Regions from separate parts of the Priestia sp. FSL W8-0001 genome, predicted to be linked through region 1. Evidence: a T-box and tRNA genes for the amino acid it is inferred to sense, from the RefSeq annotation. Region 1 holds a T-box; the other holds one or more tRNA genes.
What was found. The T-box of region 1 lies ahead of serS (serine--tRNA ligase). A T-box ahead of a tRNA ligase gene usually reads a tRNA of that ligase, here a tRNA-Ser.

Region 1 (3,409 bases):
CGATTGAAAAGGCTAACTGGTTTGTTTTAGCAATACGAAGTATAGGTGATTTCTTTGTAGGTGTATGGTCTGATGCAGCCGCTAATATTAAGAATTGGTTTTAATTCATAAACCATTTATAAAAGGAGATACTAAAGCAAGATTTTTGTTGCATTTAGTATCTTCTTTTTTTAGACAAGTTTTTCAAACTACACAATTTTAATAGGATTTTTTCAGAAAATAAGGTAAAATAGACAATAAGTTTTGAATTTTGTATACATAATTTATTGATTATGTGTAATACAACTATACTGGGGGAAGACAAACATGAGTAACATTACAGGTACTGACAGAGTAAAACGCGGAATGGCGGAAATGCAAAAGGGCGGCGTTATTATGGACGTTGTTAATGCTGAACAAGCAAAGATTGCAGAAGCAGCAGGAGCAGTTGCAGTTATGGCATTAGAACGTGTACCAGCAGACATTCGTGCTGCAGGTGGCGTATCTCGCATGGCAGATCCGACAATTGTCGAAGAAGTTATGAATGCTGTTTCAATTCCGGTAATGGCTAAAGCACGTATCGGTCACATTGTAGAAGCGCGTGTTTTAGAAGCAATGGGCGTAGACTATATTGATGAAAGTGAAGTATTAACACCAGCAGATGAAGAATTTCATTTGAATAAAAATACGTTTACAGTACCATTTGTTTGTGGTTGCCGCGATTTAGGCGAAGCTGCACGTCGTATTGCAGAAGGCGCTGCTATGCTTCGTACAAAAGGTGAACCAGGTACAGGGAACATTGTAGAAGCTGTACGTCATATGCGTCAAGTGAACGCACAAGTACGTAAAGTAGTGGGTATGGACGAAGCTGAGTTAATGACGGAAGCAAAGCTACTAGGTGCACCTTATGAGCTATTATTACAAATCAAGCGTGAAGGTCGCCTTCCAGTGGTTAACTTTGCTGCAGGTGGCGTTGCAACACCAGCAGATGCGGCATTAATGATGCAATTAGGAGCAGATGGAGTGTTTGTAGGTTCTGGTATCTTTAAGTCTGATAATCCAGAAAAATTTGCTCGTTCAATCGTAGAAGTAACAACGCATTATGAAGATTATGAGTTAATTGCAAAGCTTTCTAAAGGATTAGGAAATGCAATGAAAGGTATTGAAATCTCAACATTATTACCAGAAAATCGCATGCAAGAGCGTGGCTGGTAACAGTAAGGGAGTTTTAACAGCATGGTGAAGGTTGGAGTTTTAGGACTACAAGGTGCATTTAGAGAGCATGCGCATTCAGTGGAAGCAACAGGGGCTGAAGCGATTATTATTAAAAAAGTAGAACAGCTAGAAGAAGTGGACGGGCTCATTTTACCAGGTGGAGAAAGTACGGCAATGAGACGTCTGATTGATAAATATGACTTTATGGATTCACTGCGCCAATTTGCTAAAAGTGGCAAACCAATCTTTGGGACTTGTGCTGGTCTAATCTTACTAGCAGGCGAAATTGTAGACTATGATGAGCCTCATTTAGGTGTTATGAATATTAAGGTGGCTCGAAATTCTTTTGGTCGCCAACGTGAGAGCTTTGAGGCGAAATTAAATATAAAAGAAGTTGCAGATGATTTTATTGGAGTATTTATTCGTGCGCCTCATATTGTAGAAGTCGGTGAGAACGTGGAAGTCCTATCTATTCATGATGATCGTATCGTAGCTGCAAAACAGGGACAATTTTTAGGGTGTTCGTTTCATCCAGAATTAACGGATGACCATCGTATGACAGAGTATTTTATCGACATGGTGAAAGAGTCTCTGAAAAAACCTGTATAAACCAATTGCAACTTGTATAGACTTGTAGTACATTATGATTATTAATTACAATGTTGAAAAGTATAAAGCGTTGATAGGAAATAGTAGTAAAGAAGTTAAACTTTAGAGAGTCGATGGTTGGTGAAAATCGATGTTTAGCCTTTACGAATCCATCCTGGAGCAAGCTATTGAAACAGTAAGTAGATAGCTTCGGTTCATTCCGTTATCTGACTGAAGAGGAAGGTTTATTTATGAGCCTTCAACTAGGGTGGCAACGCGGGCTAAACTCTCGTCCCTTTTATAGGGATGGGAGTTTTTATTTTGCCCATTTTATACAAATAAGGAGGTAAATAGATGTTAGACGTAAAGGTTTTACGAGCTAATCTTGAAGAAGTAAAAGAAAAATTAAAGTTCCGCGGAGAAGATTTATCAGATCTTGGGCGCTTTGAAGAGTTAGATGTAGAGCGCAGACAGCTATTAGTTCAAACTGAGGAATTAAAGAGTAAGCGTAATGAAGTGTCTCAACAAATTGCTCAATTAAAACGTGAAAAGCAAGATGCAGATAGTATGATTTTAGAAATGCGTCAAGTAGGAGACAAAATTAAAGAGTTAGATGAGCGTCTTCGTACTGTAGAAACAGAATTAGAACAACTATTACTTTCAATCCCTAATATTCCACATGAGAGTGTTCCAGTTGGTGAAACGGAAGATGAAAATGTAGAAATTAGAAAATGGGGAGAGGTTCGTCAATTTAATTTTGAGCCGAAGCCACACTGGGATCTAGGAACAGATTTAAATATTTTAGACTTTGAACGTGCAGCAAAGGTAACGGGAAGCCGTTTCGTGTTTTATAAAGGCCTAGGAGCTCGTTTGGAACGTGCCTTAATCAACTTTATGATGGACTTACACATGGATGAGCATGGATATGAAGAAATTCTTCCTCCATATATGGTTAATCGTACAAGCATGACAGGAACAGGGCAGCTTCCTAAGTTTGAAGAAGATGCTTTTAAAATTAAAGAGGAAGACTATTTCTTAATCCCAACGGCTGAAGTTCCCGTAACTAATCTACACCGTGATGAAATCATTAATGGAGACCAATTACCATTAGCTTATACAGCATACAGCGCATGTTTTAGATCAGAAGCAGGTTCAGCTGGTAGAGATACACGTGGACTAATTCGTCAGCATCAATTTAACAAAGTAGAGCTAGTTCGTTTTGTAAAACCAGAAGATTCTTACGCTGAGCTTGAAAATCTGACAGGACATGCTGAAAAAGTATTACAGTTGTTAGAACTGCCATACCGTGTTTTAAGCATGTGTACTGGAGACTTAGGATTTACAGCAGCTAAAAAATACGATATTGAAGTGTGGATTCCAAGCTATGAGTCATATCGTGAAATTTCTTCTTGTTCAAACTTTGAAAGTTTCCAAGCGCGAAGAGCTAATATTCGCTTCCGCCGCGAGGCAAAAGGGAAACCAGAATACGTACACACATTAAATGGATCTGGATTAGCGATTGGGCGTACAGTGGCTGCAATTTTAGAGAACTATCAACAGGAAGATGGTTCAGTTGTTATTCCAAAAGTATTACGTCCTTACATGGGGAACAAAGAGGTTATTAACG
Region 2 (3,409 bases), 3.2 Mb from region 1:
TATTTACGGTTATCGTTCAAAGCTCAAGTGCAACAATTGGTATCTTACAGGAGCTATTTGGCCAAGGAGCAATCGATATTTATGCAGCGTTACCGGTATTGTTTGGTGATAATATTGGTACAACTATTACGGCAATTTTAGCATCCATTGGTGCAAGCGTTGCGGCAAGACGCGCAGCGTTAACTCATGTAATGTTCAATATTATTGGAACAGTTATCTTCTTAATTATTTTACCGCTGTTCACAAAGTTTGTTTTATATTTACAAGATACATTAGCATTAAACCCAGAGATGACGATAGCTTTTGCACACGGAACGTTTAACATCACGAATACTATTATTCAATTTCCGTTTATTGGATTATTGGCTTTAATCGTAACAAAAGTAATTCCTGGAGACGATGCGTTAGTTGACTTTAAACCGAAACATCTAGATCCAGTTTTTATTGAACAATCACCATCAATTGCGTTAGGACAAGCAAAAGAAGAGCTCGTTCGTATGGGGCAATTCTCAACAATTGGATTAGAAGAAGCAAACAATTATTTGAAAACGAAGCAACATAAGCATTCTGATATGGCTTTACAAATTGAAGATGCCATTAACAATTTAGATAAAAAAATTACTAACTATTTAATTTTACTTTCTTCTTCTTCTATGTCAGCTTCAGAAAGTGAAGAGCATTCAATGCTGTTAGACACGGCTCGTGATATTGAACGTATTGGAGATCATTTTGAAAATATCGTAGAGCTTGTTGATTATCAAATTACTAACAAAGTAAAGGTAACATCTGAAGCTAATAAAGATTTAGCAGAAATGTTTGAACTAACAATTTCAACAGTTAAAGAAGCTGTTGCAGCACTAGAGAACAACGATCGTGAAAAAGCTGTTCACGTAATGCAACAAGAAGATCAAATCGACAGCATGGAGCGTTCACTTCGTAAAAAGCATATTTTACGCTTAAACGAAGGTGCTTGCACAGGCTCAGCTGGTATTGTATTTGTTGACATTATTAGTAACTTAGAGCGTATTGGAGATCACGCAGTTAATATTGCAGAAGCAGTGTTAGGAGAAAATCAAAAGAGTGTGACTCAAAAATCTCAATAAGCTAGAAAGAGCGACTCGTTAACGAGTTGCTCTTTTTTATGGAATATTATTATCAAAAAAGTTGTTACAGTGTATACTGTTTGATAATAATAGTAAATAGAGATTGAGATGAAAGGAAACGTGTTAAGTTGGACTTTTTATATTGGACACTCATTGCAATTTGTTTTGTTGTATCATTTATTGGATTAGTCTATCCTATTATTCCAAGCGTACTGTTTGTAGCACTTGGATTTTTATTGTACGGGTTTTTCTATAGTTTTGAACCATATACTTTCTTGTTTGTGCTTATTCAAGGTCTGCTTGTGGCAGCACTTTTTGCCGCTGATTATTTGGCAAATCTAATTGGTGTTAAAAAGTTCGGTGGAACAAAAGCGGGTATTTGGGGAAGCACCATTGGATTGTTGGTTGGTCCATTCTTAATTCCTGGGCTTGGTATATTAATTGGCCCATTTTTAGGGGCGGTGATTGGTGAGTTAGTTGTACACCGTACGAATTTTCAAAATGCTATAAAGATTGGTTTTGGATCGTTAGTTGGCTTTTTCAGCGGTGCTATTTCAAAAGGAATTATACAGGCGGCAATGATCATTTACTTTCTTATCGTTGTTTTATAATAATTTGTTGACTTTTAATTAAAAGCATGTTAAATTTTTAATGTCGCTAATAAATGTTATATCGTTCCACAGTAGCTCAGTGGTAGAGCAATCGGCTGTTAACCGATCGGTCGTAGGTTCGAGTCCTACCTGTGGAGCCATGGCGGTGTAGCTCAGCTGGCTAGAGCGTACGGTTCATACCCGTGAGGTCGGGGGTTCGATCCCCTCCGCCGCTATTCCTTTAAGTGACAAAGCATACATACTATTATTCCACAGTAGCTCAGTGGTAGAGCAATCGGCTGTTAACCGATCGGTCGTAGGTTCGAGTCCTACCTGTGGAGCCAAGGACCCTTAGCTCAGCTGGTTAGAGCAGACGGCTCATAACCGTCCGGTCGCAGGTTCGAGTCCTGCAGGGTCCACCATGAAAAGGTTGGAGGAATACCCAAGTCCGGCTGAAGGGATCGGTCTTGAAAACCGACAGGGGTGTTAAAGCCCGCGGGGGTTCGAATCCCTCTTCCTCCGCCATACATATTGTTGATTAATCTTTCTTTACAATTGTGAAGAAAGATTTTTTATTTTGTTTTCAAATAAAATTTTACGTTTAAATAGGATAGACAGTGGGAAACAGGTAAATATAAGTGATGATTAAATGCTTTTTCATTGAAAGCGTAGGTTAAATTTGCTAATCTAAAAACATGAGGTGAATTTTCTTTCACCAAATTAGGTACATATTTTAAAGGAGGAATTACCCATGGCTTACGAATTACCACAATTACCTTATGCATATGATGCACTTGAACCACACATCGACAAAGAAACGATGAACATTCACCATACGAAACACCATAACACTTACGTTACAAACTTAAACGCAGCAGTAGAAGGAAAAGCTGATTTAGCTTCTAAAAGTGTTGAAGAGTTAATCTCAAATATGGATGCTGTACCAGAAGATATCCGTACAGCAGTACGTAACAATGGTGGTGGACATGCTAACCACTCATTATTCTGGACAATTCTTTGCCCTAACGGTGGCGGCGAGCCAACAGGCGAGTTAGCAGACGCAATTAGCAGTAAGTTTGGAAGCTTTGACGCATTCAAAGATGCATTCGCTAAAGCAGCAACTACACGCTTCGGTTCTGGCTGGGCTTGGTTAGTTGTAAACAACGGTGAATTAGAAGTAACAAGTACACCAAACCAAGATAGCCCACTAATGGAAGGTAAAACACCAATCCTAGGACTAGACGTTTGGGAGCATGCTTACTACTTAAACTACCAAAACCGTCGTCCAGATTACATTTCAGCATTCTTTAATGTAATTAAATGGGACGAAGTTGCAAAACGCTACGCAGCAGCAAAATAATGAGAGAAAAAACCAGTAAAGCAATTATTGCCTTTACTGGTTTTTTTGTTTTCCAATTCTTTTACATATCTCCTTTTCTTTTTCACACACTAGGGGTAGAAGAGAAAAGGAGTTTTTTATATGCCTTTATTAAAAAAAGTTGTTGGAGATGTAGAAGTTAATAAAGATTTATTGTTATTACTTATCATTGGAGGGCTATATGCTTTAGCCATTTCAATTTCAAATTCATTTGTAAACGTGTATTTATGGAAACAAACAGGAGAGTTTTCTGCTTTAGCGATTTATAATTTAGTCATTGTTATCTTTCAGCCATTAACCTTTATTTTAGCAGGAAGGTGGGCTAAAAAAATTGATCG

Region 2: it has a tRNA-Ser gene. The T-box ahead of serS (serine--tRNA ligase) is inferred to sense a tRNA for this amino acid. The anticodon was not compared.

The regions. Positions count from the first base shown of each region.
Region 1 is NZ_JBBPAL010000001.1:20,113-23,521, forward strand. It holds gene MKZ18_RS00075 (serine hydrolase) at 1-104, shown strand, start outside; gene pdxS (pyridoxal 5'-phosphate synthase lyase subunit PdxS) at 307-1,194, shown strand; gene pdxT (pyridoxal 5'-phosphate synthase glutaminase subunit PdxT) at 1,216-1,803, shown strand; T-box leader at 1,865-2,082, shown strand; gene serS (serine--tRNA ligase) at 2,137-3,409, shown strand, end outside.
Region 2 is NZ_JBBPAL010000001.1:3,206,053-3,209,461, reverse strand. It holds gene MKZ18_RS17005 (Na/Pi cotransporter family protein) at 1-1,103, shown strand, start outside; gene MKZ18_RS17000 (DUF456 domain-containing protein) at 1,232-1,714, shown strand; tRNA gene MKZ18_RS16995 (tRNA-Asn) at 1,780-1,854, shown strand; tRNA gene MKZ18_RS16990 (tRNA-Met) at 1,856-1,929, shown strand; tRNA gene MKZ18_RS16985 (tRNA-Asn) at 1,963-2,037, shown strand; tRNA gene MKZ18_RS16980 (tRNA-Ile) at 2,039-2,115, shown strand; tRNA gene MKZ18_RS16975 (tRNA-Ser) at 2,126-2,218, shown strand; gene sodA (superoxide dismutase SodA) at 2,445-3,053, shown strand; gene MKZ18_RS16965 (MFS transporter) at 3,174-3,409, shown strand, end outside.